Linked DNA regions of Caulobacter sp. FWC2. The protein of the gene in region 2 interacts with the protein of the main gene of each other region in a pairwise test. Links are inferred from orthologs where the notes say so. Each region holds a gene or a part of one and is shown on either strand. Other genes may lie near its edges. The genes, in order: CSW62_RS04445 and ndk.

What was found.
Region 1: the proteins of ndk (region 2) and CSW62_RS04445 interact in binary tests that used the Escherichia coli proteins (3 or more experiments, as listed by UniProt). The link is inferred for Caulobacter sp. FWC2 from one-to-one orthologs.

Annotation. Positions count from the first base shown.
Region 1 is NZ_PEBF01000001.1:930,167-944,876, reverse strand. Bases 7,325-10,095 are described here. They hold CSW62_RS04445 (5-formyltetrahydrofolate cyclo-ligase), read right to left. Parts: upstream 9,129-10,095; coding sequence 8,520-9,128; downstream 7,325-8,519. Other genes in these bases: CSW62_RS04440 (S9 family peptidase), read right to left, coding at 9,397-10,095; CSW62_RS04450 (TIGR00282 family metallophosphoesterase), read right to left, coding at 7,665-8,498; CSW62_RS04455 (organic hydroperoxide resistance protein), read right to left, coding at 7,325-7,602. Also shown: CSW62_RS04500 (DUF6311 domain-containing protein), read right to left, coding at 1-1,007; CSW62_RS04495 (hypothetical protein), read left to right, coding at 1,155-1,691; CSW62_RS04490 (alkaline phosphatase), read left to right, coding at 1,783-2,949; CSW62_RS04485 (hypothetical protein), read left to right, coding at 3,100-3,381; CSW62_RS04480 (nucleoside hydrolase), read right to left, coding at 3,447-4,379; CSW62_RS04475 (hypothetical protein), read left to right, coding at 4,417-4,560; CSW62_RS04470 (phosphoribosylaminoimidazolesuccinocarboxamide synthase), read right to left, coding at 4,587-5,549; CSW62_RS04465 (YebC/PmpR family DNA-binding transcriptional regulator), read right to left, coding at 5,617-6,372; CSW62_RS04460 (glutathione S-transferase family protein), read left to right, coding at 6,527-7,192; more of CSW62_RS04455, read right to left, coding at 7,189-7,324; more of CSW62_RS04440, read right to left, coding at 10,096-11,367; CSW62_RS04435 (cell division protein ZapA), read right to left, coding at 11,453-11,779; CSW62_RS04430 (hypothetical protein), read right to left, coding at 11,783-12,223; gap (type I glyceraldehyde-3-phosphate dehydrogenase), read left to right, coding at 12,438-13,445; pgk (phosphoglycerate kinase), read left to right, coding at 13,635-14,710. UniProt on the Escherichia coli protein: Involved in the removal of 5-formyltetrahydrofolate.
Region 2 is NZ_PEBF01000001.1:2,157,971-2,172,654, reverse strand. Bases 8,198-10,942 are described here. They hold ndk (nucleoside-diphosphate kinase), read right to left. Parts: upstream 9,908-10,942; coding sequence 9,488-9,907; downstream 8,198-9,487. Other genes in these bases: CSW62_RS10350 (ABC-F family ATP-binding cassette domain-containing protein), read left to right, coding at 10,002-10,942; CSW62_RS10360 (lipopolysaccharide assembly protein LapB), read right to left, coding at 8,198-9,342. Also shown: CSW62_RS10400 (Ppx/GppA phosphatase family protein), read left to right, coding at 1-173; CSW62_RS10395 (hypothetical protein), read left to right, coding at 330-602; CSW62_RS10390 (serine hydrolase), read right to left, coding at 775-2,064; CSW62_RS10385 (ATP-binding protein), read right to left, coding at 2,194-3,879; rnd (ribonuclease D), read right to left, coding at 4,051-5,220; purM (phosphoribosylformylglycinamidine cyclo-ligase), read left to right, coding at 5,355-6,380; purN (phosphoribosylglycinamide formyltransferase), read left to right, coding at 6,492-7,073; CSW62_RS10365 (YoaK family protein), read right to left, coding at 7,070-7,711; more of CSW62_RS10360, read right to left, coding at 7,777-8,197; more of CSW62_RS10350, read left to right, coding at 10,943-11,864; CSW62_RS10345 (hypothetical protein), read left to right, coding at 11,957-12,355; CSW62_RS10340 (MASE1 domain-containing protein), read right to left, coding at 12,352-14,684. UniProt on the Escherichia coli protein: Major role in the synthesis of nucleoside triphosphates other than ATP. The ATP gamma phosphate is transferred to the NDP beta phosphate via a ping-pong mechanism, using a phosphorylated active-site intermediate.

The DNA.
Region 1 (14,710 bases), 1.2 Mb from region 2 along the record:
ACGCCGCGCCGGCGAACGGCCGCGACCAGCTGGAATCCGGCCATGGCCAGGATCAGCAGCAGAAAGCCGCCGCCGAGATACTGGTAACCCTCGAAAGACTGGGCGCCGTTGGCGTCGACCACGCCGGTGTACCAGGAGCCGGTCCACAGCTGGCCGGCCAGCTTCGAGGCCTGCGGCCAGAACGGGCCGACCAGATTCATCGAATAGACGCCCAGGGCCGTCGCCCCGCCGGTCAGGCCGCGGCCGTCCTGGTAGTCGAGGATCCAGGTCGAGACCGCCAGGGCGGCGATGGCCATGGCGACCGCGCCCAGCACGCGGATCAAGCCCCCGGCCCGGCGCTGCAGCAGCTCGGCCAGCAGGGCCGCGCCGAAGGCGGCGGCGACCGGCGGCAGGTGATAGGCGTGGATCCCGACGATCAGGGCGAACAGGCCCGCGAAACAGGCCGCGCGCTTCCAGGTCAGGCCCTCGCGGATCGAGCGCACAGACAGGGTCAGGCCGACCAGGATGATCCAGTGCCCCGACAGCGCCACATGGCCGAACTGGCGGGCGATCCAGGCCGGCAGCATCAGCGACGCCAGGCCGCCCAGCAGCAGCACCCAGCGGTCGGTGACGCCCAGGGCCCGCAGCAGGCCGATCATGCTCCAGACCTGCAGCGGATAGGACAGCAGCAGGAACAGGCCCAGCGGGTTGAACAGATGCGACAGGCCGGTGGCTTTCAGGACGATCGCCAGCCAGGGGATGCTGTCGGTGAAGACGATCGAGATCGGCTTGTCGCCCAGCCCCGTCACCGTGGTCAGCGGCCAATGCCAGGGCTGGCGGATGAACGCCTCGTACGAGGCGGTCATCACCGCCATGTCGCCCTTGGGCCGGCCCCAGAATTCCGCGTGGGCCGAAGCGATGTCGAAGCCGAACATGAAGCCGCACAGAACGACGGGGATCAGCGTCGCCGCCAGGGCGAACAGGATCTGGCCCCGATCGGCTTTGAAGTCGGCCCTGAACGGAATCATGCGCTCCCCCGAGTGTTGAGGGCACTGCTTAGCATCGAAGCCTGGCGCAGCGCATCCCCGGACGCCGCCTGAGGTTGCAGCTATAGTTTATGCTTGTAATTTCCCATCACTCCGCCAACCTCGTTCCGTTGCCCAGGGAGAGACGTGATGGCGGTGCAGGACTATGGGACGCGCAGGAGCCGGCGGCTGTGGACGCCGCTGATCATCACCTCCATCGCCGTGTGCGGGACCCTGGCGGCCTTCGTCTTCACCGGCTTCGACCTGGCCCGGTTCGAGCTGGCCCAGGGCGCCCTGCCCCCGCCGTCCGGCCCGGAGCTGGCCCGGGCCCGCCCGGCGGCAGAGGCCGAGTGGCGAATCGTGCGGGCCAATCTCGACGCGCGGCTGAAACAGACCCTGCCGCTGGAGCTGGGCGCGGTGTGGTCCACCCGCACCGGCCAGATCTGCGGCCTGGTCAACGGCCGCGGCAGCTTCGGCGGCCTCTCCAGCATGGTGCGCTTCTATACGGTCGACCAGAAGCCGGTGTTCCACCAGGACGTCGAGCACGTCGTCTTCCAGAAGGCCTGGTTCGAGTGCCGCCGCGACCCGTATGTGGCCCTGCACGCGGGAACCCTGGAGCCGGGTTTCTGCGGCAGCGAGGCCGGAAAGCGGCACTGCTACACCACGCGAGGCGGCGCACGGGAGTAGGCGGCGGCTGTCGCACTTGTTTCACACAAGCCGCGCCGCGTAGCGGCTAGAAGCCGTCCCCATGACACGATGTCCGCCTTGGGAGACGCCTATGTTCAAAGGTCTTTTGGTCGCCGCCGCCCTGTCCCTGGCGATCGGGTCACCCGCCCTGGCGCAGCCCGCGCCTCCGCAGAAAGCCCAACCGCAAAGAGCAAAGAACATCATCGTCTTCCTTGCGGACGCGGGCGGCGTCGCGTCGGTGAACGCCGCCAGCCTGCTGGGCTACGGCGAACCGTTGAAGCTGCATGTCCAGCACTGGCCCAATCTGGGCCTCAGCGAGACCTCGCCCGTCGACCAGTTCGTGTCGGACTCGGCCAACGGCATGTCGGCGATCATGACCGGCGTGAAGACCCGCAACGGCGTGATCAGCCAGTCTCCCGCCGCGGTGCGCGGCAAGACCGACGGCGAGCCGACCAAGACCCTGCTGGAATATGCCGAGGCGCGCGGCCTGCGCACCGGCGTCGTCACGTCCCAGCCGATCACCGACGCCACGCCGGCGGCGACCTACGCCCACTCGAACGATCGCGGGAAATGGGGCGAGATCTTCCAGCAGGCCTTCACCCCGCGCTATGGCGACGGGGTCGACGTGCTGTTCGGGACCGGCCGCGCCAGGATCGGCCAGCAACTGGCCGCAGCCGGAACCGGCTTCGACCAGATCGCCAAGGCGCATGGGCGTCCCATCTACGCCCGGCTGGAGGACGCACCCGCGACGAACATGCGGCCCGTGGTCGTGGCCGAAGGCGAGATCGACACCCGCGCCGCGACGCTGCGGGCCCTGGACCTGCTGAAGGGCTCGCCCAAGGGCTACCTGCTGGTGGTCGAGTGGGACGCCCACACCGACGACCCGCGCGAGGGCCTCCAGCACATCGTCGATTTCGACAAGCTCATCGCCGAGATCGAGTCGCGCGTCGACCTCAAGGACACCCTGCTGGTGTTCACCGCCGACCACTCCTTCGGCCTGCAGGTCGACGGCGGCCGGCGCGGCGAGCCGCTGCTGGAAGGCTATGACGCCTGGAAGGCCAGCCAGAAGCCGGGTGGTAAGGACGAGGACCTCATCCGCCTCAAGAACGTCATGGTCAACCGCAGCCACACGGGCGAGGAGGTCGTCGCCCTGGCGACCGGCCCCGGGGCCGAGCGCGTGCGCGGCTACTTCCCCAACACGCACCTGTTCGACGTGATGATGGACGCCTGGGGCTGGAAGAAGGACCCGGCGAAATAGGGTTCAGCCGACGGAGCGGATCTCTCGCCTTCCCGTTATCCCGGGCGCCGAACGGAGGCGTCCGGGATAGCGGGATTTGAATTTGGCGACGCGGGCTGGAACGGTCTCGCGGCGTCCCTATCTCCGCTCCAGCGTATAGGGAGACGGACGATGGTCGAGACATCGGACGATGGGATTCTGACCGAGTACATGGTCAGCTACTGGTCGATGAAGCACGAGAAGCTCGACCGACCCACCAGGCTTCTCGAGACCCTGTACATCACCGAGCGCTACCAGGCCGGCGAGAACCTGCGGGAAGCGCGCTCGGCCTATGACCACGCCGTCTGGAACGGCGTGCCGGTGGCCGAGATGGATCGCCGCCTGGCCGAGCTGGACCAGTTCATGCGCGACCTGGTGCGGGAACGCGCGGCCCAATGGGGCCAGCCGCACTGAAGCTCTGGGGCAAACATCCTACACCTTCAGCTTCATTCCGCCCCCCCCCAAGGCGCTCAGGGCGCTCAAGCCGCCTCGACCGCGCTGCCGCCGAACAGCCCGCCCAGGATCAGGCGCTTGACGGCGTCGACGTCCAGGCCCGTGCAGACCTCGGCGTTGGGCGCGCCGTCGACGCGGTCGACGCGGCCCTGGCGCTCGCCGTCGATGATCACCCGCAGGCGCGCGGGGGTGAAGGTGAAGAGCTCGGGCGCGACCAGGCTGGCGGCCGCCACCGCGTCGTGCGGCCGGCACCCCTCGCCGCCCCAGACCTGCTGGTGGAAGGCGATATAGGGGCCGGCGGCCTTGGTCAGGCGCTGCGACAGGGGCGAGCCGCAGCAGATCGCGCCCTTGGCCAGGTCGTCGGCGGTGACGGACACCTGGTGGGAGGCGTCCATCGGCATCAGGCGCGGCATGACCCCGCCCTCCAGGGTCCGCTGCAGGGCCTCCGGATCGCTCCAGCTGTTGAAGTCCGCGCCGCCGGTCGCCTTGCCGGCCACCTCGAAGGCGCCGGCCATGATCGTCGGACGCCAGTCGCGAAAGGCCGCGGGGTCCTCCAGCAGGCCCTTGGCCAGGTTGGTCAGAGGCCCGAGGAACAGGCCCGTCACCTTGCGACGCGCGGCGAAGGCCAGGAAGTTGGCGGAGTGGCCGCGCTCCAGTTCGGGCAGTTTCCAGCGTTGCGAGAAGCCCGCGCCGTTCAGGCCGTCGACCCCGTGGGCGGGCCGCATCCGCTCGACCCGGCGGCGGGCCAGGCCCGAGCCGGCGCCGATATAGACCTCGGCCCCGCAGCCGGCCAGCCGCAGCACGCCCCGGGCGTTGGCGGCGGCCTGATCGACATAGGTGTTGCCGAACACGGCCGAGACTGAGACCACGTCCACGGCGTGTCGCGCGCGGGCCAGCAGGGCCAGCGCCAGGGCGTCGTCCACGCCGCAATCGGTGTCGATGTGAACCCGCAGGACCATGCGGCGCAGTCTAGCCGCGCGGTGTGACCGCGAGAAGGTGGCAAGCACGGACAGACGCCCCCTCCGTCACGATGCGTGTCCGCATCGCGCCACCTCCCCCGTTGCACGGGTGAGGAGGAAGCGGCCGCTCTCTCCTGCCCCGCTTGCGGGGGAGGTGGCGCGGCGCCGACAGGCGACGTGACGGAGGGGGCGCTCGCGACGCCCGCCCTACCCCGCCAGGTAGGCGTCCAGGTTGCGCTTCACGCGGGCCAAGACCGGCTCGTCCGCGTCCGGCCGCTGGAACGTGTGCCCCGTGATCGTCTCGAACGCCTCGATATAGACGTCAGAGGTCTGCCGGATCAGGTCCGCGGGGATTTCCGGGATCGGGTCGTTATAGGGATCGCAGCGCTGGGCGACCCAGGCGCGGACGAAGTCCTTGTCGAAGCTGTCGGGGCGCTCGCCCGCCTCGAAGCGCGCGTCGTAGGTCGCCGCCTTCCAGAAGCGGCTGCTGTCGGGGGTGTGGATCTCGTCGGCCAGCACGATCGCGCCGTCGGCGTCGAGGCCGAACTCGTACTTGGTGTCGGCCAGGATCAGCCCCCGCTCGGCGGCCAGCGCCTGGCCGCGCGCGAACAGGGCCAGGGCGTAGGCGCTGAGCTTGTCCCACTGGTCGGCCGTCAGCAGGCCCTGCTCCAGGATCTGGGCGGGCGAGAGCGGCGCGTCATGGTCGCCGTCGGCGGCCTTGCTGGTGGGGGTCAGGATCGGCTCGGGCAGGCGCTGGTTGGCGCGCAGGCCGTCAGGCAGGGTCACGCCGTACATCTGGCGCTCGCCCTTGTTGTAGAGCGTCAGGATCGAGGTCGAGGTGGTCCCGGCCAGATAGCCGCGCACCACCAGTTCGACCGGCAGCATCTCCAGACGCCGGCCGATCAGCACGTTCGGGTCCGGATAGGCCACGACGTGGTTGGGGCAGATGTCGGCGGTGGCGTCGAACCAGTAGCGCGCCGTCTCCGTCAGCACCTGGCCCTTGTAGGGCACGGCGCACAGGTTGCGGTCGAAGGCGCTGAGGCGGTCCGAGGCGACGATCACCCGGCGGCCGTCCGGCAGGTCGTAGTTGTCCCGCACCTTACCGCGATAGTGGTTGGGCAGGCCGGGCAGGTCGACCACGTCCAGGGCGTTCGGGGCGGAAAAGGTCACCGGGGCCTCGTCGCTGGAAAGACTGGAAACAGGAAGGGGAGGCCCATCGGACCTCCCCAAGGACGCGTCAGCCCAGCTTGGCCAGGTCTTCGTCGCTGATGTCTTCGTTCGAATAGACGTTCTGGACGTCGTCGTCGTCGTCGAGCAGGTCGAGCAGCTTCATCAGGGTGGCGACCGAGTCGCCGGTGACCGGCACCTGCATCTTCGGGCGCCAGGCGATCTTGGTGTTCGACGCCGCGCCGAACTTGGCTTCCAGGGCGGCGGCCACCTCGTTCAGGCTTTCGAAGGCGGTGTAGATGGTGTGGCCTTCGCCGTCCTCGTCCATGTCCGACGTGACGTCGTCGGCGCCGGCCTCGATGGCGGCTTCCATCATGTCGTCTTCCGACGCGGCCTTGGCCGGATAGGTGATCTGGCCGACGTGATCGAAGTTGAAGGTCACCGAGCCGGTGGCGCCCATGTTGCCGCCGATCTTGGTGAAGTAGGACCGGACGTTGGCGGCGGCGCGGTTCTTGTTGTCGGTCAGCACCTCGACGATGATGCCGACGCCGCCGGCGGCGACGCCTTCGTAGCGGATTTCCGAGTAGTCGGCCGCGTCGCCCATCTGCGACTTCTTGATCGCGCGGTCGATGACGTCCTTGGGCAGGCTTTCGGCCTTGGCGTTGTTCACGGCCAGGCGCAGGCGCGGGTTCATGGCCGGGTCGGGCAGACCGGTCTTGGCCGCGACGGTGATTTCCCGCGACAGCTTGGAGAACAGCTTGGAGCGCGCGGCGTCGGCGCGGCCCTTGCGGTGCATGATGTTCTTGAATTTCGAGTGGCCGGCCATTCGGAGGCTCTGTCTCTGATCTGAAAAATGGAGTGTGGGCGCTTCTAGCCCCCGAGGGCGGGTTTTGTCACCCCCAAGGGGCTTCGACCCAGGCTTGTGCTTTGCCCCGGCTCGACAATAGTTGGGCGATCCGTCAACGATCCAGAAGCGACCGATGAGCCTGACCCTGCACGCCCACCCGCTGTCGTCGTTCTGCTGGAAGGTGCTGATCGGCCTCTACGAGAACGACATCGCCTTCGAGAACGCCATGGTCAACCTGGGCGATCCGGCCGGGCGCGCGGCGTTCCTGACGCTATCGCCGATGGGCAAGATGCCGGCGCTGCGCGATGAGCTCCGCGACGAGACGGTGCTCGAGACCAGCGTCATCCTCGACTATCTGGACCTGCGCTATCCCGGACCCGTGCGCTTCGTGCCGCGGGATCCGGACCTGGCCTGGAAAGTGCGGTTCTGGGACCGGTTCTTCGACCACTACGTCCATCACCCGATGCAGCGCATCGTCGCCGACCGCATCCGACCGGCGGACGCCGGCAAGGACCCGTACGGCGTCCGGGAGTCCTACGCCCAATTGGCCACGGCCTGCGATCACCTGGAAAAGCAACTGGCCGACGGCCGCGACTGGATGTGCGGCGACTTCGGCCTGGCCGACTGCGCGGCCATGCCGGCGCTGTTCTACGCCGACAAGGTCCAGGCGCCAGAAGCGCCATTTGGGGACCGCTGGCCGCTGAGCCTGGCCTATCTGGAGCGCCTGAAGGCCCGGCCCTCGGTCCAGCGCGTGCTGGCCGAGGCCGAACCGTTCTTCCAGTACTTCCCGGCGGCCTAGGCGACTTCCAGCGCCACATCGACGTTACCGCGCGTTGCCTTGGAGTACGGGCAGACCTCGTGGGCGGCGTGCAGAAGCTTCTCGGCGGTCTCGCGGTCCAGGTCCGGGGCGGTCAGCTTCAGGCGCACGCCGACGTGGAAGCTGGTGTCGTCCTTGATCAGGTCGACCTCGGCGTCCAGGCTGTGCTCGCCCAGCTTGACGCCCTGGTTGCGGGCCACCAGGCCCAGCGCGCCCAGGAAACAGGCCGAATAGCCGGCCGCGAACAGTTGCTCGGGATTGGTCCCGTTACCGTCGCCGCCCATCGACTTGGGGAAGGCCAGCTTGACGTCCAGATGGCCGTCATCGGACTTGGCGGTCCCGTTGCGGCCGCCGACGGCGTGGGCGTGGGCGGTGTAGATGGCGTCGGTCATGGCAAGCTCCTGAGGGTTGGCTGAAGACAGCCAACCCTCAACGCATGACGAAAGCAATCGTGTCAGACTTCGGGGATGCTCTGCTGCAAACGGCCGCCGACGCGGATAGGCTCGACGCGCGTCGCCAGGCCCGTGCGGTCGTCGGTCTCGACGAACACGCCGCACACCGTCGCCGGACCCGAGGCCGGCGTGTAGCGCCCTCCGCTGATCTTGGTGGTGAACCGGCGCAGCGGCTCTTCCTTTTGATTGCCGATGACGCTGTCATAGTCGGCGCAGGCCCCGGCGTCGGTCTGGTAGGCCGTGCCGCCCGGCAGGACCTGGCAGTCGGCGGTCGGAACGTGGGTGTGGGTGCCGACCACCAGCGAGGCGCGGCCGTCGCAATAGTGGCCCATGGCCATCTTCTCGGACGTCGCCTCGCAGTGCATGTCGACGATCACCGCGTCGGCCACCTGGCCCAGCGGGGCCTTGTCCAGCTCGCGATCGGCGGCGGCGAACGGGTCGTCCATGGCGTCCATGTGCACCCGGCCCAGCAGGTTGACCACGAACACCGTCTTGCCCGAGTCGGTCTGGAACAGATGGCTGCCCCGGCCCGGCGCGTCGGACAGGATCGGGTAGTTGGCCGGGCGGATCAGGCGCGGCTCGCGCACGATGTAGGTCAGGGCCTCGCGCTGGTCCCAGCTATGATTGCCCAGGGTCAGGCAGTCGGCGCCGGCCTCGAACAGCTCGCGCGCGGTATTCTCGGTGATGCCGAACCCGGCGGCCGCATTCTCGGCGTTGATGATCACGAACTCGAGGCCGAGCCGGCGGCGAAGGTCGGGCAGATGGTCGGCCAGGCCGTCACGGCCCGACTTGCCGACGACATCGCCGAAGAAGGCGAAACGCATCGATAGGTCCAAGGAAAGGTGTGGATCGAGCCGTCAGCGGCTCATGTCATTGACCGCGATATACTCTTTTTCTGTGAGAATAGCGTCCAGCCTTTGATCGTGCGGCTCGTGCGGCAAATTCTCCACCTGCTGGCCGCTATAGGCCAAGCCCAGGGCGAAGACCTCTTTCTGTGCGCGCAGCGCCTCCAGCGCCCGGTCGTAATAGCCGCCGCCCTGCCCCAGCCTCAGGCCGTCTCGCTGGAAGGCCAGCAACGGCGTGATGACCAGATCGGGTTTAACCCCCAAGGCCTGTGGCGGGGGACCGCGCAGGCCGATGGCGTCATGGACCAGGGGCGTCTGCCGATCCCAAAGTCGGAACACCATCTCGCCCTCGTCCTTGTCCAGCACCGCGGGCAGCGCCAAGTCCCAGCCCGCCTCCGCCAGCTGGTCGGCCAGGATGTGGGGCGACACCTCCGAGCCCAGGCCGTGATACACGGCGGCGATCTTGCCCTCCGGGTTCGGGAACAGCGTGGCCAGCGGCCCGCGCGCCACTTCGGCGATCATCCAGTCAGCTTCGGGATGTTCGAGGGCCAGCTGCTTGCGCTGGTTCCGCAGGAAGACGCGCAGCGCGATCTTGGCCGCGAGGGGGTCGGCGATGGTCATCCATCGCTTATAGAAGACCCCGGCTTATAGAAGAAAGGTGGCGGCGCCGCGAAGAACCGTGAAGACGTTTCAATCCACTCGAACCTGTTAGTTACAGGTGGGCCCCGTGTTCCCGCAGCCACGGCCACGGGAGGGAACAGGTCCCGATAGAGAGATTAAGGTCCCTGGGAATAGAAATCTTCGACGAGGGCCACAGCAAGACCCGCCGTCGATCAATATAGGGGGTCGGGCGCCCCAGCGATAGAGGCGCCCGCGTCGCAGGCGACAATCAGCGGCCCAGCGACGCCTTGAGGAAGGCGTCGGTCTTGGCCAGCATCTCGGTTCGCGCCGTGTCGTCGTTGAGCTGGTGGTCCAATCCCTTGAACTCGACCAGCTCGACCTTGCCGCCGGCGTCGCGGAGCTTGCGCTCCATCAGCCGCGACTCGCCGATCCCGACATTGGCGTCGAGGTCGCCATGGAACAGCAGGACCGGCGCCTTGATCTTCGCGGCGTTCTGGGCGGGCGAGCCCTCGGTCACGTGCGGGCCCTTGCCGATGAATTCACTGACCTGGAGGTAGTTGGTGAAGTTCAGCGACTCGGCGCGCAGGGTCTCCAGATCGGTGACCGGCGCGATCGCCACGATGGCCTTGAAGAGGTCCGGATCCAGCACGGCCGACTGCAGCGCCGCATATCCCCCGTACGACCAGCCGACGATGGCCAGCTTGCCCGGCGCGGCGATCCCCTGCTGGGCGAGCCAGCGGCCGCCGTCGTTCACGTCGCCGATCGCCGTGCGCCAGGACTGGAAGCCGTTCTTCTGGAACCAGTCCGCGCCATAGCCGGCCGAGCCGCGATAGTTGGGTTGCAGCACGGCGTAGCCCTGCTGGGCGAAATACTGAGCGAGCCAGTCGAAGCCCCATTCGTCGCGCGCGCCGGGACCGCCGTGCGGCATGACGATCGTCGGCAGGTTCTTGCCGTCGCTGCCCGGCGGCAGGGTCAGGTAGCCCGGGATCTGCGTGCCGTCGGCGGCCGGATAGGTCACCGCCTTCACCGTGGCTAGCTTGAACGTCTCAAGCTGGGGCCGTGCGGCGATCAGCTCCTGCAGGTTCCGGGTAGTCTTGTCATAGAGGTAGTAAAGGCCCGGATCGCTGTCGCTGCCGGCGAACAGCAGCAGCTTCGATTCGTCGGCCGAGGCGTCGACGAAGGTGACCAGGCGACCCGGCAGGGCCTTGCCCAGGGCCAGACCCAGCTTGCGCAAGTCGGGATCGAAGAATTCGGTCTCGCGCTTGTCGGTGACGTAGGAGACGCCGACCACGCGGTTCTGGCGACCGATCCGCACCAGGCCCGTAACGTCGACGTCCGGTCGCGCCAGCACCAGGTCGCGCTTGAGGCTGTCGTCCAGCGCCGTCTTGTACAAGGCCAGGCGGCCGTCCTTGGCGTCAAAGCCGTAGACGACATTGAGCTTGGGATCGACGGCTTCGGGGCTGAAGCCGCTGTAGCCCGTGGCGCCGAGGGTCAGCTGGCCCAACGGCAGCCAGTCGCGGCGTTCAGGCTGGCGATAGAAATAGAGAATCTTGTCGCTGGCGTAGCCCGACGACCGCGTCGGCCGAACGCCCATCACCCGGACGGTCCCGCGCCCATCGCCGATATATTCGATGGCGTTGAGGTTTGGCTTCTCGACGGACCGGCGAGCCAAGGTTGTTGTGTCGACGCGATCGACGCCCAGACCGTCATCTTCCTTGGCAAGGTGGGTGCCAGTGCCGCGCTCCGGCACGTAGTCGCGGGTCATCAGGATCCCACCTGGCGCGTCGTCGGTCGCCCAGTCGATCACCACGCCGCCGTTCTGCGACATCCGCAACGAGCGGTCGTTTGTCTGTGCGCTGAGCACCTTCAGGTCGCCGCCGTCGCTGTTGATCGCGATCAGGCGGGTGAAGCCCAGCCGGTTCTGGGCGTCCTTCACGACGACATAGATCTGGCAGACCAGGCGCGTATTGGTCGACCAACGGCAGCTCGTCAGTCGTTCGGGGCTACCGTTGGAGGCGAGGATCGCCTTGGGCGGGCCGGCAGCGGCTGTGTCGACGACCTCCAGATGGACGCCGCGCCCAGCGGTCGGCACGATCATCGCCACCTTCTGGCCGTCGGGCGACAGGCTGATCTGCTGGATATATTCGCGCGCGCCGAACGCGGCGGCAGTGGAATCCGCCGCCAAGGCGGGGCCGCTCCAGGCCAAGCCCAGAAGCCCAAACGTCGCCAGCAATCTCATCGAGAGCCCTCTTCCGAACCAGGTCCCGACGATAGGGAATACAGCGGAGAGAACAACCTCAAGTTATAGCGAGAGCGTAGCGCCTCTACTCCGCCGCCAGTTTCTCGATCTTCTCGGCGGCCGCGTCCAGCGCGCGGATGGCGGCGATCTCGGCCTTGGTGCCGTCCTGGTTGAGGCGGGCGATCTCGGCGTTGGCGTGGGCCAGGCGCAGCTTCATGTCCGACAGCTCGTCGGCCAGCAGCAGGGCGCCCATCAGGAACAGCCGGGTCTCGCCCAGCTGGCCGACGTCGGAGCTGACCTGGCGGACCTGGCGGTCGAACAGTCGCGCCAGTTCAGACAGGTGCGGCTCCTGGCCGTCCTCGCAGCCGACCATGTAGGGCCGGCCGTTTACGTGGATGGTCACCTGGGCCATGCGTCAGGCCTCCCCCAAATCGCGGACTTTGGGATCGCCTGCCTTGGGCGCGTCGAACAGGTCGTCGTCCTGGACCAGCGCGTCGGCCTCTTCGGCTTCGTCGTCATGCGCGTGGTCGTCATTGGCCACGAACTCATCGCCGAGCGCGGAGCGGATCTCCGCGATGGCGCGGCCCAGGGCGGCGGAGGCCTGCTCGCCGGCTTCCTCCAGCGCCCTCTCGCGCTCGCGGGCGGCTTCCAGGTCGGCGACCAGGCGGACGCGCTCTTCGTCATCGAAGAGGCCTGGCTCGGCGGGCGACGAAGACGCGACAGGCGCAGCCGCGGCGACCGCGAGCGCGCGCTCGACCTCGGCGGCCCGGGCCGCCTGGCGCTGCTCAAGCTGAGCCACCGCGCGCTCCAGACGGCGCACGGCCAGGTCGAGGGCCGTACCGTCGGCCGGGATCATCGGCGATTTCCAATCATGCGACGCAACATATAGATGAGCCCCGTCTATGCCAGTCGTCAGGGCGACATTTGGGCGGCGGGGAGCCCATAGCAGCATTTCCCGACGCCGTGTCAGTTTCTAGGGCCTTGACTTCGCGCCTATCCCCCGCAAAACGGCGCCCAAATAGGGAACGCCGATCGAACTCGATCGCGCGGTCATAACAGGAGAACGACCCATGGCTATTCGCGTCGCCATCAACGGCTTCGGCCGCATCGGACGTCTGGTCCTGCGCTCCATCGCCGAGCATGGCCGCCGCGACATCGAGGTCGTCTCCATCAACGACCTGGGTCCGGTCGAGACCAACGCCCACCTGCTGCGCTACGACAGCGTCCACGGCCGCTTCCCGGGCGTCGTCACCTCGGGCGAGGACTGGATCGACGTCGGCATGGGCAAGATCAAGGTCACGGCGATCCGGGACCCGAAGGACCTGCCGCACAAGGAATTGAACGTCGACATCGCGTTCGAGTGCACCGGCATCTTCACCGCCCGCGACAAGGCCGCCCTGCACCTGGAAGCCGGCGCCAAGCGCGTGCTGGTCTCGGCCCCCGCCGACGGCGCCGACAAGACCATCGTCTACAAGGTCAACCACGAGACCCTGACCGCCGACGACATCGTCGTCTCGAACGGCTCGTGCACCACCAACGCCCTGGCCCCGGTCGCCAAGGTCCTGCACGACCTGGTCGGCATCGAGCGTGGCTACATGACCACGATCCACAGCTACACCGGCGACCAGCCGACGCTGGACACCATGCACAAGGACCTCTACCGCGCCCGCGCCGCGGCCCTCTCCATGATCCCGACCTCGACCGGCGCCGCCAAGGCCCTGGGCCTGGTTCTGCCGGAACTGAAGGGCAAGCTGGATGGCAGCTCGATCCGCGTCCCGACCCCGAACGTCTCGGTCATCGATCTGAAGGTTGTGCCGACGCGCGACACCGACGCCGCCGAGGTCAACGCCGCCCTGCAGGCCGCCGCCGATGGTCCGATGAAGGGCGTGCTGTTCACCACGACCGACCCGCTGGTCTCGTCGGACCTGAACCACATCGCCGCCAGCTCGACCGCCGCCCTGCCCCAGACGCAAGTCATCGAGGGCAAGCTGGTCCGCGTGCTCAGCTGGTACGACAACGAGTGGGGCTTCGCGACCCGCATGAGCGACACCGCTCTGGAAATGGCGAAGTTCCTGTAAGGAACGAACCACCAAACCCCGCTTCCGCAAGGAGCGGGGTTTTCCTTGGCCCGGTGGGGCCGCCCTCGTCCTTCGACAGGCTCAGGATGAGGGCTACTACTAGGCCCGATTTCTTGGGCCTTCCCCTTGAACCTCACCCTGAGCTTGTCGAAGGGCGAGGTTCAACGCACAGACTTTCAGGATCCGGCCATGACCTTCCGCACCCTCGACACCGCCGATCTCGCCGGCAAGCGCGCCCTGGTCCGGGTGGACTTCAATGTGCCCGTCGACGGCGGCAAGATCACCGACGACACCCGCCTGCGCGCGGCCCTGCCGACCATCCACTACCTGTCCCAGCAAGGCGCCAAGGTCGTGCTGCTGGCCCACTTCGACCGTCCCAAGGGCAAGGTCACGCCGGAGATGAGCCTGGCCTTCGTGGCCGAGCCGCTGTCGGCGCTGCTGGAGCAGCCGGTCGCCTTCGCCTCGGACGCCATCGGCCCTGAAGCCGCCAAGGTCGTCGACGCCCTGGAAAACGGCGGCGTGGCCCTGCTGGAGAACGTCCGCTTCCACGCCGGCGAAGAGAAGAACGATCCCGAGTTCGCCAAGGCCCTGGCCGCCAATGGCGACGTCTATGTCAACGACGCCTTCAGCGCCGCCCACCGCGCCCACGCCTCGACCGAAGGCCTGGCCCACCTGCTGCCGGCCTATCCGGGCCTGGCCATGCAGCGCGAGCTGGAAGCCCTGGACGCCGCCCTGGGCAACCCGAAGAAGCCGGTGATCGGCATCGTCGGCGGCTCCAAGGTCTCGACCAAGCTGGATTTGCTGCGCAACCTGGTGACCAAGCTGGACTATCTGGCCATCGGCGGCGGCATGGCCAACACCTTCCTGCACGCGGCCAAGATCGATGTCGGCGCCTCGCTGTGCGAGCCCGACCTGGCCGACACCGCCCTGGAGATCATCGACCTGGCCGGCGCGGCCGGCTGCAAGCTGCTGCTGCCGACCGACGTGGTGGTGGCCAAGAGCGTCAAGCCGGGCGTCCACGCCGAGACCCGCAATGTCTATGACGTCCAGCCCGACGACCTGATCCTGGACGCCGGCCCCGAGACGGTGAAGACCCTGCTGGCCGCCATGGACGCAAGTGTCACCCTGATCTGGAATGGTCCGCTTGGTGTTTTCGAAGTCCCGCCGTTCGATGAAGCGACCGTTTCGGCGGCGAAACATGCAGCATCGTTGGCCAAGTCGGGTAAACTCGTGGCCGTCGCGGGCGGCGGTGATACTGTCGCTGC
Region 2 (14,684 bases):
CGGGCCGCAGCCCCAGCCTGCTGGCCCGCTCGCGCCTGACCCTGGACAAGACGCATCTGATCCTGGCGGCAGAGCCCGGCTATGCCAATCTGCTGCTGGGCGAACAGACCAGCAAGCGCGCCAATACCGCCGCCCAACACCTGAACCTGAAGACAAAGATTATCGCGGCGTAAACTCAGGTATAGACGAGCGGGGACTTATGCTTAACCGGCTCTGAAATTCCCCGATACGGGGAAATCGACAAGTTGTCGCACACTATCGGCATCGACACTGCACATTTTGTTAGCACTACTTACGTAGCGTGACCTCAACGAAATAAACGGAGGTCAGTGATGTTGAAGCGTAAGGTCGACTACCTGGATGCTATCGCTCCGGCTCCCAACGCCCGCAAGCGCCCCGAACTCCACGTCGCCAACGATCACGACGCGCCGGTGGCCAGCGCCGCCCGCACCCTGCAATCGGAAATCAGCCGCGTCTTCGCTCAGGAGAACACCTGGTCGGTCCGCCGCACCGTCGCCATCGGCGTCGTCTTCCACCTCGGCGTCTTCTGCGCCCTGGGCCTGGCCGCCGGCGGCGCATTGAGCCAACTCGCGCAGCGCTAAGAGATTTCCCTCTCCCCCTGCGGGAGAGGGTGGCCCGCGCAGCGGGTCGGGTGAGGGGTCGAAGAAAGACGCCGCCGCTAGACAGATAGACCGAGCGCCAAGCCGACAGGTCTATCAACCCCTCATCCGTCGCCGACGGCGACACCTTCTCCCGCAAGGGGAGAAGGAAGATTCAGTCCGACAGCGAGGCCTCCGCGCCCGGCTGACCCGAGTCCAGGTCTAGATAGTCCGTGAACGGGATCCGGTAGACGCGGTCGAAGAACTCGCCCTGGAAGCGGAAAGGCAGGTTGGCGTCGCTGTTCCACAGCATGACGATGCCCGTCTTGGTCGCCGGGTCGAACATCATGGTCGAGCGATAGCCCGAGACCCCGCCGCTGTGGCCGATCAGGCGGTGACCCTTGTAGGTGAAGCTGCGCATGCCCAGGCCATAGGCCGGGTTCTTCAGCTCGCGGGCGATGTTCAGGCGGCCATAGGGCCGCCCGGTGGCGACGCGGGGGCGCTGCACCTCGTCCAGGACCGTCGACGACAGGACGTCCGGCTTGAGGCCCATCTGGGCCTGCATCCAGGCAGCCAGGTCGACGATCGTCGAGTTGACGCCGGCCGCCGCGGGCACGCGGTAATAGGCGTCGGACAACTTCAGCTCCCGTCGGGCGCGGTCGTGGGGCCGGGCCCAGTGCTCGGCCGAGGTCAGGCCGGCCATGCCGATCGAGGCGCCGGTCATGCCCAGCGGGCCGAACAGCTTACGCTGCACCGTGGCGGCATAGGGCTCGCCCGTCTTGCCCTGGATGACCTCGGTGATCGTGTCATAGGCGACGTTCTGGTAGCTGTGGCAGGTGCCGGGCGGACAGACCGTCTTCAGCGCGCCATATGAGCCCCGGATCTTGGCCGGATCGACGCCGTCCTCCAGCTGACCGTCATAGGCGTTCTTGCCCAGGCCCGTGCGCTGCGACAGCAGGTCCTCGACCGTCAGGGTGTTCTGGGCGTCGCCCGGCAGGCGCAGGCTGGTGTTGAAGGCCACCAGCGGCTCGGTCAGCGACAGGGCTCCATCAGCCGCCAGCCGGGCGCTGAGGGTCGACGAAACGGTCTTGGACAGCGAGGCCCATCGGAACACGGTGCGGGAGTCGACCTTGTCGCCGCCTTCGGTGGTGCGGCCATAGCCGTGGACAAAAGACAGTCGCCCCTTCTCGACCACGGCCACGGCCAGGCCTTCCATGGTCTTGTCGGCGGCCATGGCCGTGATGCGGGCGTTCAGGGCGTCGTAGTCGATATCGCCATGCCAGGCGGACGGCTTCTCCGGGGTGTTCAGCGCCGCCTGCTCGATCGCCTCGGACACCGCCTTGGGGGCCTTCTTCAGAAACGGTAGGGTCGCCAGGCCGCCGACCAGGACAAGGCCCGCCGCGCCGCCGGCGATCCATTTCAGGCGCCGACGCTTTTCCCACTCGCTCTGCCAGATCCTCGACACGGCGCGTAAACTCTTGAACTGGATTGGAAACCGATCACGGCGAGGCGCACGCAGCGACTCGTTCCGTCCGGTCTTCTTCTAGCGACAACGCCCGTGATATGCGCCGAAAAAGGGGCGAAGTGGCGGGTCCTAGCCGAACAGGGCCTTGTAGAGATCGCGCGGATTCACCGGCTTTTCCACCCACCCCGTCATGCCCGCCTCGCGGCAGGCGGCGACCTCCGCAGGCGAGGCGCCGCCGGTGACGGCGATGATCGGCGTCAGCCGGTTGGCGCCGTCCTCGCGCAGGCGGCGGGAGGCCTCCAGCCCGTCCATGCCGGGCATGCGGACGTCCATCAGGATGGCGTCGAAGATCTGCCGCTCGGCCGCCAGCAGGGCCGCCTGGGCGTCCTCGGCGGTTTCCACGCGCGCGCCGAACGCCTCCAGCATCTGGCGCAGGGCGCGGCGGTTGATGTCGTGGTCATCGACGACCAGGATCACCGGCGCCTCGTCGCGCACGGCCAGGGCCTGGACATCGTCCTCGGGCGGCTCGACGGGCGCAGCGCCCTCGGGCGCGGGCAGGCGCAGGGTGAAGCGCGCGCCGCCGTCCGGAACATTGGCGGCCGTCAGCTCGCCGCCCATCAGCCGAGCCAGGTCGCGGCTGATCGACAGGCCAAGACCCGTGCCGCCGAAGGCCCGGGCGGTCTCGGCGCCCAGTTGCTCGTAGGGGCTGAACAGGCGCTCGATCTGGTCGTCCTTCAGGCCGGGGCCGGTGTCGCGCACGACGATGGCCACCTGGCGCGGCCGCTCGCGCTCGACGCGGACGTCGACGGTCACCTCGCCCGGTCCATTCCCCCTGCCCTCGGGCGTGAACTTGATGGCGTTGCTGAGCAGGTTGTTTAGGATCTGGCGCGTGCGCATCGGATCGCCCCGCACCCAGCGCGGCAGGGTCTCGACGCCGGTCAGGGTCAGCGCGACGCTCTTGGCCGCCGCGGCGCAGCGCCAGAACTCGACGGCGTCGCCGACCACGGCCGGCAGGTCGTAGTCGACCACCTCGACGCCCATGCGGCCGGCCTCGATCTTTGACAGGTCCAGCAGGTCGTTGAGCAGGGCCCGCATCATCAGCCCGGCGTCGGTGACCAGGGCGGCTGCGCCGTCTCTATCCAGGGCCGCCGCGCCGTTCAGGATGGCGTTGATCGGGGTGCGCAGCTCGTGGCTGACCATGGCGATGAAGGCCGACTTGGCCGCCGTCTGGCGCTCAGCCGCCCGCCTCGCGGCGCGCTCGGCGGCGATGGCCCGCTCAGACCACAGGAAGACCATCGACAAGGTCAGGCAGAACAGGCCGCACCCGATCAGGAAGTAGACGGTGACCGGATCTTGCGCGTCACCAGCGACCAGCGGCGTGACGAACAGATAGGCGATGTGAGGGGCCGCCGCCGCGACGAAGGCGACGAGGCAGCCCTCCGCGCCCATCAGGGCGGTGAAGATCGAGCCGGACAGCAGCAAGACCGCGCCGGCCGCGCCCATCTGGGTGTCCATCGCCCAAAGCGGAATGGCCAGCCAGCCAAAGATCGTCGCCATCAGGAAATCGCTGACGAGATTTAGCGCGACGGCGCGTCCGGGGGCCGCCTCGTTCAGGAAATGGCGCAAGGCCAGGAATTTGGCGGCCTGGACGACGACGAAGACGCCCGACCAGGCAAGCAGGAAGTGCAGGCGCGGCCACACCAGCGCCATCGCGCAGAGGACCAGGACGACCACGAGCCGGAGGGGGATCAGGCGACGCCGCGAAACCGCGGCGGGGCGGTAGGAGTCCGCCAGGTTCTCCCAGAATGCACTCAACGCAACCCCCGTACACGGCGCGCTCTACTCCCGAGAGAGTCCGCACGTCGCGGCCTTTTACGCCAGCAAACCTTTGCACGCACGGGAAAATGGCCCGTTCCGGGTAGCGGAGAGCGCGACAACCTCAGCGGTAGCCACGCCCTCGCCCCTCAAGAACGTCGGGTGGCGGCCCTATTCGCTCTTCGGCGCGCGGCGCACCTCGACGACACGGACCTTGGCGCCGTCCAGCACCAGGGCAAGTTCGCCACGCTTGATCTTCAGGGCGTCGGCCCCGAAGGCGTCGCGGCGCCAGCCGACCAGGGCCGGGGTGGCGGCGTTATCGTCGGCGGCGATCTTCTCCAGGTCCGAGACCGTGGCGATCAGCTTGGAGGCGACCCCCGCCTCCTCCGCCCGCGCCTTCAGCAGCACCTTGAGCAGTTCGACCACGGCGCCGGCGTTTTGCGGCGGCGGCGGACCGGCCCTGTCCATGACCGGAGCGTAGCCCTCGGGATCGGCCAGGGCAACCTTGATCGCGGCCAGCAGGTCCGGGCCGAACTTGCTGCCGCCGAAGCCCTTGGGCACGCCGCGCAGATTGTTCAGCGCCTCCAGGCTGGTCGGCGCCTGGGTGGCCAGCTCGTCGATGGCCTCGTCCTTCAGGATCCGGCCGCGCGGTTGGTCGCGGTTCTGGGCGGTGCGCTCGCGCCAGGCGGCGACGGCCTTGAAGACCGCCAGATACTTCGACGCGGTCTTGCGCGGACGCAGGCGACGCCAGGCCTTCTCGGGATCGACGTCGTAGGCGGCCGGATCCGAGATGGCGGTCATCTCTTCCTCGACCCAGGCCAGACGGCCCGAGGTTTCGAGGCGCTCGCGCAGGGTCGGGAACAGGGCGGCCAGGTGGGTGACGTCGGCCAGGGCGTAGGTCAGCTGGGCTTCGCTGAGCGGCCGTCGGGCCCAGTCGGTGAACCGGCTGGACTTGTCGAGATCGATGCGCAGCATCTGGCGGACCAGGGCGTCATAGGCGATCTGTTCGCCGAAGCCCGCCGCCATGCCCGCCACCTGGGTGTCGAACAGCGGCCTCGGCATGGCCTTCAGGTTGTTGAAGATCTCGACATCCTGGCGGGCGGCGTGGAACACCTTGAGGATGCTCGTGTCGCGCATGACGGCCAGCAGCGGCTCAAGGTCGATGCCCTCGGCCAGCGGATCGATGACGGCTTCGTGCGTGGGCGAGGCGACCTGGATCAGGCACAACTTGGGCCAGTAGGTCGTCTCGCGCATGAACTCGGTGTCGACGGCGACGAAAGGCTCGCCCGCGAGCGCATTACAGAACGCCGCCAGCTCGGCGGTAGTGGTGATCGGCTTCATCGGCTGCTAATAGCCTCGCGCACCCCCGAGTCTGCAAGCGTCAAGACGCGCCCAGCGTCTCGGGAAAGCAAATTTTCCGCGTGTTCGGACGGCTCACCGCCCTCCGATAGACCAGAGCGAGCGCCAGAGCGACCATGAGCGATCAGCCGAACGGCCTTACCTACGCCCAGGCGGGTGTCGATATCGACGCGGGCAACGCCCTGGTGGACGCTATCAAGCCGCTGGCGAAAGCCACCCGCCGCCCCGGCGCGGAAGCCAGCCTGGGCGGCTTCGGCGCGCTGTTCGACCTGAAGGCCGCCGGCTATGACGATCCGCTGCTGGTCACCACCACCGACGGCGTCGGCACCAAGCTGCGCATCGCCATCGACGCGGGCATGCACGCCACGGTCGGCATCGATCTGGTCGCCATGTGCGTCAACGACCTGCTGGCGCAAGGCGCCGAGCCGCTGATGTTCCTGGACTATTTCGCCACCGGCAAGCTGGACATCGAGGTCGCCAAGAGCGTCGTCGCCGGCATCGCCGAGGGCTGCAAGCTGGCCGGTGCGGCCCTGGTGGGCGGCGAGACCGCCGAGATGCCGGGCATGTATAGCGACGGCGAGTATGACCTGGCCGGCTTCTCGGTCGGCGCGGTCGACCGCGACGACGTCCTTCCCAAGCTGGACAAGCAACGCGCCGGCGACATCATCATCGGTCTGGGCTCGTCGGGTCCGCATTCCAACGGCTATTCGCTGGTGCGCCGCGTGGTCGAGCGCTCGGGCCTGGCCTGGGACGCGCCCTGCCCGTTTGAAGACGGCAAGACCCTGGCCGAGGCACTGATGGCCCCGACCCGTATCTATGTGAAGTCGCTGCTGCCGCTGCTGCAGTCGGGTCGCGTCAAGGGCGGCGCCCACATCACCGGCGGCGGCCTGATCGAGAACCCGCCCCGCGCCATCGCCGAGGGCCTGGCCGCCGAGTTCGACTGGAACGCCTGGGCCATGCCCCCGGTGTTCGAGTGGATGGCCAAGGTGGGCGGCGTCTCCGAGCACGAGATGCGCCGTACGTTCAACTGCGGTGTCGGCTTCATCATCATCGTGGCGCAAGCCGACGCTGAGCCTGTCCTGGCCGCCCTGCTGAACGCCGGCGAGGACGCCTTCATCTGCGGCCAGCTGGTCAAGGCCTGAGCCTGAAAGCCCCGCCCTTCGACAGGCTCAGGGTGAGGTTTTCACTCAAGCCGCAGTAGTCCTCATCCTGAGCTTGTCGAAGGACGAGGACGGCTCCACGGAGCTGAAATTATGACCCAACGCACCAAGGTCGCCGTCCTGATCTCGGGCCGGGGCTCCAACATGGAGGCCCTGGTCCGCGCGGCGAAGGCCGACGACTGCCCGTTCGAGATCGCCCTTGTACTGGCCAACAAACCGGACGCCGGCGGCCTGGCCACGGCGGCGGCCGAGGGGATCGAGGCCCTTTGCGTCGACCAGAAGCCCTTCGGCAAGGATCGCGAGGCCCACGAGCGGGCTATCGACGCGGCCCTGCGCGAACGCGGGATCCAGGTCATCGCCCTGGCCGGCTACATGCGCATCCTGACGCCGTTCCTGGTCGACGCCTGGGAGGGACGGATGCTGAACATCCACCCGTCCCTGCTGCCGGCCTATCCGGGCCTGGACACCCACGCGCGCGCCATCGCGGCGGGCGAGGTCGAGGCCGGCTGCACCGTCCACCTGGTCACGGCGGGCGTCGACGAGGGTCCGATCCTGGGCCAGGCCCGCGTGCCGATCCTGGCCGGCGACGACGACCACAGCCTGGCGGTGCGGGTGCTGGAGCAGGAGCACCGGCTCTACGCCGACACGCTGGCCGCGTTCGTCAGGACTCTCTAGACGGACCGCCAGCGCCGCTCGGCCCAGATCGCGCCGCCCAGGACGACCGCCACGGCCGCCCAGAGCGCGGCAGCGCCGATCGTCAGATAGGTCAGAGCGCCCAGCGCGCCGCCGGCCGAAAGCCCCATCCACAGCAGCACGTAGCGCAGCCAGTCCGCGGGCTCGCCGCCGGTGAGCGCGCCGGCGATGCGCTGGCCGGCCTTCACGAGCGCGCCGGTCATGTAGGTCAGGCCCACGGCCACGTCGCCGTTACGCTGAAAGACCGCATTCTCCGCCCCCATCGCCATGGCCACGGCCGTGACGCCGGCGGTGTCGAAGCCGAGGGCCAGCAGGCCCGCGCCCGCCGCCAGCAGCGTCGCCTCCAGGGCCAGAACCGGCGAGCGGCGGTTCTCGCCGAACGCCCGCGCCGTCAGGGCGCCCAGCACCACGCCGGCCACGAACGATCCGACCAAGGTCAGCACGGTCGCCGCCGCCGCCCAGTTGGCGGTGGCCAGGGCCACGCCCAGGCGCGTGGAGTTACCGCTCATGAACGAGACGAAGAAGCCGCCCAGCTTCAGGAAGCCGATCGCGTCGACATAGCCGGCCACGCCCGCCAGCACGACAGCCAGCGCCACCTCGTTCCGTTCGTAGTGTTTCATGGCGACTCCCGACGCAAAGAACCGGTCGGATCGTCACCGATCCGACAGCGTCGCGCCATAGGCCGCTACGGTGTTCCGGCGGACGGCGCCATCATGTCCAGCAGCGCCTTGGCCTGCCGCGCCGCCACGCCGCCATTGGGGTCTGCCGACACCGGCTTGAGCAGTTGGAAGGCGGTTCGCTCGTCGTTCGCGCGCAGGAAGGCAGCCGCAGCGACGAGGCGGATCTTCGCCACCTCCGGCGCCAGCGAGACCGCCCGCCGCAGCAGGGCCAGCCTTTCCGGCGACGGCGTCTCGCCGCTGACCATGGTCTGAGCCAGAAGGAACAGAGTCTGGTAGTCGTTCGGTTCTTCCGCGTCGGCGCGCCTCAGATAGCCCCTGGCCAACACCATCAACGCGGTCTTGCGCGCAGGTTCGGGCTCGGCGGCCGCGCGATAGAGCTTGCTGGTCCCCATCAGCCGCAAGGCCTCCAGATTGCCGGCGTCCTCATCCAGCAACTGTGTCAGCAATTTTTCGCCTTTGTCGCGATCACCCAGCACGATCTCGGCGCGGGCCAGGGCCTGGCGGCTATAGCGCTCGCCCGGCCGGCGCGCCGCCGCTTCGCGGACACGGTTCAGCAGAAAAATGGCATTGCCGCTGGGGCTAGCCTTCAGGCGCTGGATCTCAAGGATCAGATCGTCCGCGCCCTTTGGCATTTTCCGGATCAGGATGGTCGGCGGCGAGCCCTCCGTTCGCGGTAGCGTCGTTCGCACCGGCGGCGTGTCCAAGAAGGCGCGCAGCCCCACGTCCAACGCCTCCGGCGGTTCACCGAACGCCTCGGTCCAGGCGGCCTTCGGATCGGTCGCCCCAGATTCCAGCTTGTCCAGAAAGGTCGCCAGCCGCGCCTTGCGGTCCGGATCGGACCACAGATAGCGGACCAGGAGCGCCGACTGGGCGTCGTAACCCCACGCCCGCGGGTCGGCCGCAATGTCCCGCTCGGCGATCAGGCGGGGAACGGCGTCCAGATTCTTCGCTGCCAGCGCATTGTCGAACAGCGCTGGAATGCCGCCGATAGTCACGTAGTCGGGTCGGATGTCGATGGAGCTGTAATAGACGCCCGCCCCCTTGGTCAGCCAGCGCGGCTGCCGGAAGGGAAAGTTCTCGCTGAAGAAGTGCAGCGCATAGGCGCCCAGCACCCCGTCGTCGCCCAGCGTCTCGTCGACTACCTTATGGAAGGAAAAGCTGTCGCGGACCACGATGGCGAAGATGTCATCCGGTTCGGCGACATCGACCGACACTGCGGAGATCATGGCGTCGGGAATGAAGCGCCGATAGTCCGGATTGATGATGTCGTTGCGCTTGGGCGCCTTCACCAGATAGATCGGAAACTTGCGCGGCGGCGGCGCGTCCAGCTTGCCGTAGAGCGTCCGCAGGACGCGATCCAGGGCCTCGACGTCCTCCGCCGTTCGGCGCGCGATCTCCGGGCCCTCATCGGTATAGACAATGACGTGATCGCTCTCGGCTCGCAGCCATCGCCCTGTGCCCTGCGGATTGACGACCAAGTCACCCCAAGGCTTGGGCGCGGCGGCCATGGCCGGGCTCACCAGCAACCCGGCGGCCAGCAGGCTAGCCGCGAGACCTCGGCCAATCGTCATCCCTACCCCACCGAACGCTTAGCTCCGCAACACGTCGATCCACCCTAAAGCGACCTTCGCTCGTCAGACAACCTTCCGCATCGGCCAAACAAAAAGGCCGGCGGATCGCCCCGCCGGCCTCGATGCGTTGGTAAGGCTGAGCGCCTTAGCCGACGATTTGGTCGTCCGTGAAGAACTGGGCGATTTCGATCGCGGCGTTCTCCAGGCTGTCCGAACCGTGGACCGAGTTTTCGCCGATCGACAGGGCGAACAGCTTGCGGATGGTGCCTTCGGCGGCGTCCTTCGGGTTGGTGGCGCCCATGACGTCGCGATACTTGGCAACAGCGCCTTCGGCTTCCAGGACCTGCACGACAACCGGTTCGGCGATCATCTGGCCGACCAGTTCGCCGTAGAACGGACGCTCGGCGTGGACTTCATAGAACTTCTTGGCTTGGTCTTCGGTCAGGCGCACGCGGCGCTGAGCGACGATGCGCAGGCCAGCGGCCTCGATCACCGCATTGATGGCGCCGGTCAGGTTACGACGGGTGGCGTCCGGCTTGATGATCGAGAAGGTGCGTTCGGTCACGGAGTGATCTCACAGAAAAGTTGTGGATTAGGAGGTTGCGGGCTTATAGCCGGGCGCCTCCTCCCCGCCAACCCCGACGCGTAACCTTCATAAAATGCTTCAGATCCGTGACCTGACCTTCAACGCCTGGGGTCGGAAGTTCTTCGACCATGCCAGCGTCAGCCTGCCGCCGGGCGCCAAGGTCGGTCTGATCGGCCGCAATGGCGTGGGCAAGTCGACCCTGTTCAAGCTGATCCTGGGCCAGCTGCACGCCGGCGACGACGAGATCAGCCTGCCCAAGTCCGCGCGGATCGGCTCGGTGGACCAGGAACACCCGGCCACGCCGTTCACCCTGCTGGACACGGTGCTGGAGGCCGACGAGGAGCGCCACGACCTGCTGACACGGCTGGAGACGGCCGATCCCGAGGCGATGGGCGAGATCTGGGCGCGTCTGATCGAGATCGATTCCGACGCCGCCCCCGCCAAGGCCTCGGAAATCCTGGTGGGTCTGGGCTTCACGCAAGATGACCTGGCGCGTCCGATGAGCGAGTTCTCCGGCGGCTGGCGGATGCGCGTGGCCCTGGCCGCAGCGCTGTTCGCCGAGCCGGACATGCTGCTGCTGGACGAACCAACCAACTATCTCGACCTGGAAGGCGCGCTGTGGCTGGAGGCGAGGCTCCAGAAGTACCCGCACACGGCCCTGATCGTCAGCCACGACCGCGAACTGCTCAACAACAGCTGTACGCACATGCTGCACCTGGCCGGCGGCAAGCTGGAACTCTACACCGGCGGCTACGACGACTTCGAGAAGCGCCGCGCCGAGAAGGCTCGCCTGCAACTGTCGGCCAAGGCCAAGCAGGACGCCGAACGCGCCCACCTGCAGGCCTTCGTCGACCGCTTCAAGGCCAAGGCCTCGAAGGCCGCCCAGGCCCAGTCGCGCATGAAGCGCCTGGCCAAGATGGAGCCGGTGTCGACCACGATCGAGGAGCGTGTCGCGCCCTTCACCCTGCCCTCGCCGCCGCGCCCGCTGGCGCCGCCGCTGATCCGCCTGGAACGGGCGAATGTGGGCTATGAGGAAGGCCGCTCGATCCTCAAGAACCTCAACCTGCGCATGGACCTGGACGACCGCATCGGCCTGCTGGGCGTCAACGGCGCGGGCAAGTCGACCTTCGCCAAGATGATCGCCGGCGCGCTGGGCGTGCAGTCGGGCGAATTCCACCGCGACCGAAAGATGAAGGTCGGCTGGTTCCACCAGCACCAGATCGAGGCGATGGATCCGGTGGACACCCCGCTCGAGATCATCCGCCGCGCCATGCCGGACGCGTCGGAGAGCTCGCGCCGCTCGAAACTGGCCCAGTTCGGCCTGGGCTTCGAGAAGCAGGAGACCACGGTGGCCAACCTGTCGGGCGGCGAGCGTGCCCGGCTGCTGCTCAACATGGTGGCGATGGAAGCGCCACACATGCTGATCCTCGACGAACCGACGAACCACCTGGACATCGACTCGCGTCGCGCCCTGCTGGACGCACTGAACGATTACAGTGGCGCGGTGATCCTGATCACCCACGACCGCTCGCTGATGGAGCTGGTCGCCGACCGCCTGTGGCTGGCCGCCGACGGCACGGTGAAACCCTTCGACGGCGACATGGACGACTACGCCAAGTTCGTGCTGGACCGCGCCAAGCAGGCCGTGAAGCCGACCCAGGTGGCCCGCGCCCCCGAGCCGGCGGCTTCCGCGCCGAAGAAGTCCGTCGCCATCGAGCCCCTGAAGCGCAAGATCGAGGCCGCCGAGCAGGTGGTCATGCGCACCACGCGCCAGGTGAACGAGCTGGAAGCCCAGTTGGCCGACCCGCAGCTCTACAAGAATCCGACCAAGGTGGCCGAGCTGACCAAGCGCCGCGACAACGCCAAGGCCAAGCTGGACGAGGCCGAAGCGACCTGGATGACCCTGGCCGAGGAACTGGCGGCGGCGGAGGCCTGAGCTTCACGAGAGACATCGAGGGTTTAGGGTAAACCCTCGTGAACCAAGAAGTTTAGCGCTTCCGCGACATCTGGCGGCGCAGGGTGCGCCGCATGAGCACCGCCCATCCTCGCAACCATGTCGTGGCCAATCCGGAAGGCTTGTCCGCGTCCTCGGTCCTGGAAGCGTTCGCCGACTGGGTGAACGCTCGGATCGGCGAGGCCATGCGAATTGAGATGGACCTGGCCTTCCGAGACCGCCCGTTCGACATCGTGGTCGGCCGCGTCCCGCCCCTGATCGGCTGGGAGCACAAGTTCATCCAGCCCGGCGCCGCCGCGCCCAAGGGCAAGATGTGGACGGTCTATCGCCTGCACGACCAGACCGGCCGCCCGGCCCATCTGCCCCACTCCGGCGACTTGGTCGAAGACCTGACGCCTCTGCTGGGCGAGCTGGGCTATCTGGGCGTCTTCGAAGACGGCGTGGCGATGTTCCCCGGCGTCGGCAAGCGCTAGGCGTTGGCGGGCGTGGGTTCGCTCATCGCCTCGGCCAGGGTCGACAGCAGGGATATCACGGTCAGCGGCTTGGGCGTCGCGCCGTCGAAGACCGGGTCCAGCGGCCCCATCCGAACATCGGCCGAGAAGGCGATGATCGGCGCCCCGGCGCTGGGTCCCCGCCCTGCCCGGATCCGCAGGGCGGCCGAGACGCCGTCCAGGCGCGGCATCCGCAGGTCCATCAGGATGGCGTCGTAGGGCGCGGCGGCGGCGGCGGCGACTCCCTCCTCACCGTCCACCGCCTCGGCGACCTCCACTCCGACGGCTTCCAGCACCGAGCGGACCAGCTCGCGGTTGCCGGCGTTGTCGTCGACCACCAGCACGCGGCTGCCGGGCGGCGGCAGGGGGATGTCGTCCTCGGCCTGCTCCTCATCGTCGGCCTGGGCGACATGGGCCGGGATCTCGAACCAGAAGCGCGCGCCCCGGCCCTCTTCGCTTTCGACGCCGATCTCGCCGCCCATCAGCTCGACGAGCCCCTTGGAGATGGCCAGGCCCAGGCCGGCGCCGCCGTGCTGGCGGTTCAGGGCCGCGTCGATCTGGGAGAAGCGCGCGAACAGCAGCGCCTGATCCTCGGCCGCCACGCCACGCCCGGTGTCGACCACGGCGATGCGCAAGCGGTTCTCGTGGTGAACGACGGCGAGGCTGACCTTGCCCGTCTCGGTGAACTTCACCGCGTTGCCGACCAGGTTGACCAGCACCTGGCGCACGCGCTCAGGGTCGATCATCACGTGAGGCGGCAGCGCCGTCAGGCCGTCGGCCGCGAGCGCAAGGCCCTTGGCCATGGCGTCGGCGCCGCTCAGCTCCAGCACCTCGGCGACCAGATCGGCGACGCTGGTCGGGCGGGCATTCAGCGCGATGCGCCCGGACTCCAGCCGCGAGAAGTCTAGAATGTCGTTGATCGTCGTCAGCAGGGTCTGGCCGCCGGTGGCGATGCGGTCGAGATATCGGCGCGCGCGGGGCGACAAATCCGGCTCGTCGGCCGCCAGGTTGGCGAAGCCGATGACAGCGGTCAGAGGCGTGCGCAGTTCGTGGCTCATGTTCGCCAGGAACTCGCCCTTCACGGCGGCGGCGGCCTCGGCCTCGGCGCGCGCGGCGCGGAGATCCAGCTCCAGCGTCTTTCGGGCGGTGACATCACGGATGATGTCGGTGATGCCAGTGGGCTCGCCGGTCACAGGATCGCAGACCAGGGTCGGACGCGCCTCCAGCCAGATCATCGCGCCGTCCTTGCGGAACACACGATATTCGACGGCCTCGGCCGGCGGCGGAGCGACGCCCCGCGGAGAGTTCCGCTGGGCGTCGACGACACGGCGGAGTTCAGCGCGGTCGTCGTCGTGCAGAATCTCGAGCGCGCGCGCGCCGAGCAGTTCTTCCGGCTCGTAGCCGACGATGACCCTCGCCGCTGGCGAAATATAGGTCATCTGCCCGTGGAGATCGCTGTGGGCGATGATGTCGAGGGCGTTCTCGGCCAGCAGGCGGAACTGGGCCTCGCTGCGTGCGGCGGCGGCGCTGGTCTCGACCAGCTCGGCCATGATCGCGCGGCGCTGACGCTGGAAGGCGGCCACCGGCAGGGCGACGAAGGTCGAGACGGCCAGGAACAGCTGCAGCATGGTCGACTGGGTGGCCGAGCCCGACAGGATCAGGTGGATGGGTCCGCGGCCGGCGATGGTCAGGACGAGCGCGATCGCCGCCACCAGCACCACGCCCAGAACCGCGCCCAGCACCTCCTGGCGCCAGGCCGCCAGGAACATGACCGGCGGCACCATGAACAGCATCGGGTATTTGGTCTGGCCGAAGACCACGGCGGTCATCAAGCCACAGGCGACGATCGACAGGACGCCGTCGCGGGTCAGCGGGCGCTCGCGCAGATAGAGCTTCGCCCTGAACAGCACCAGCAGGCAGGGGCCAATGGTCAGCATGCCCAGGATGTCGTTCAGCACCCAACCCGTGACGTTGCTCAGCAGGCCGCCGCCGCGCATCAGGGTGTGGATCGAGGCGGCGATGGTTCCCAAGATCGTCGGCGCCAGGAAGCCGCCCAGAAGGACGAAGGCCAGCATGTCGCGCGGCCGGCCCAGGTCGATCGCCTCGCCCGTCATCCGGCGCACCGCGACAGCGGCCATCAGGCCTTGGGAGACATTCAGGGTGGTCAAGATGGCGTTGAGCGTCGGCCTGTCGCCGGCATGGGCGCCGGCCGCCAGGGCGCCCAGCAGCGCGCCGACCACCAGCGCGGGCCACCGCCGCGTCGGCGACGACAGCAGGCACGCGGCCAGAAAGCCGTTCGACAGCCAGATGG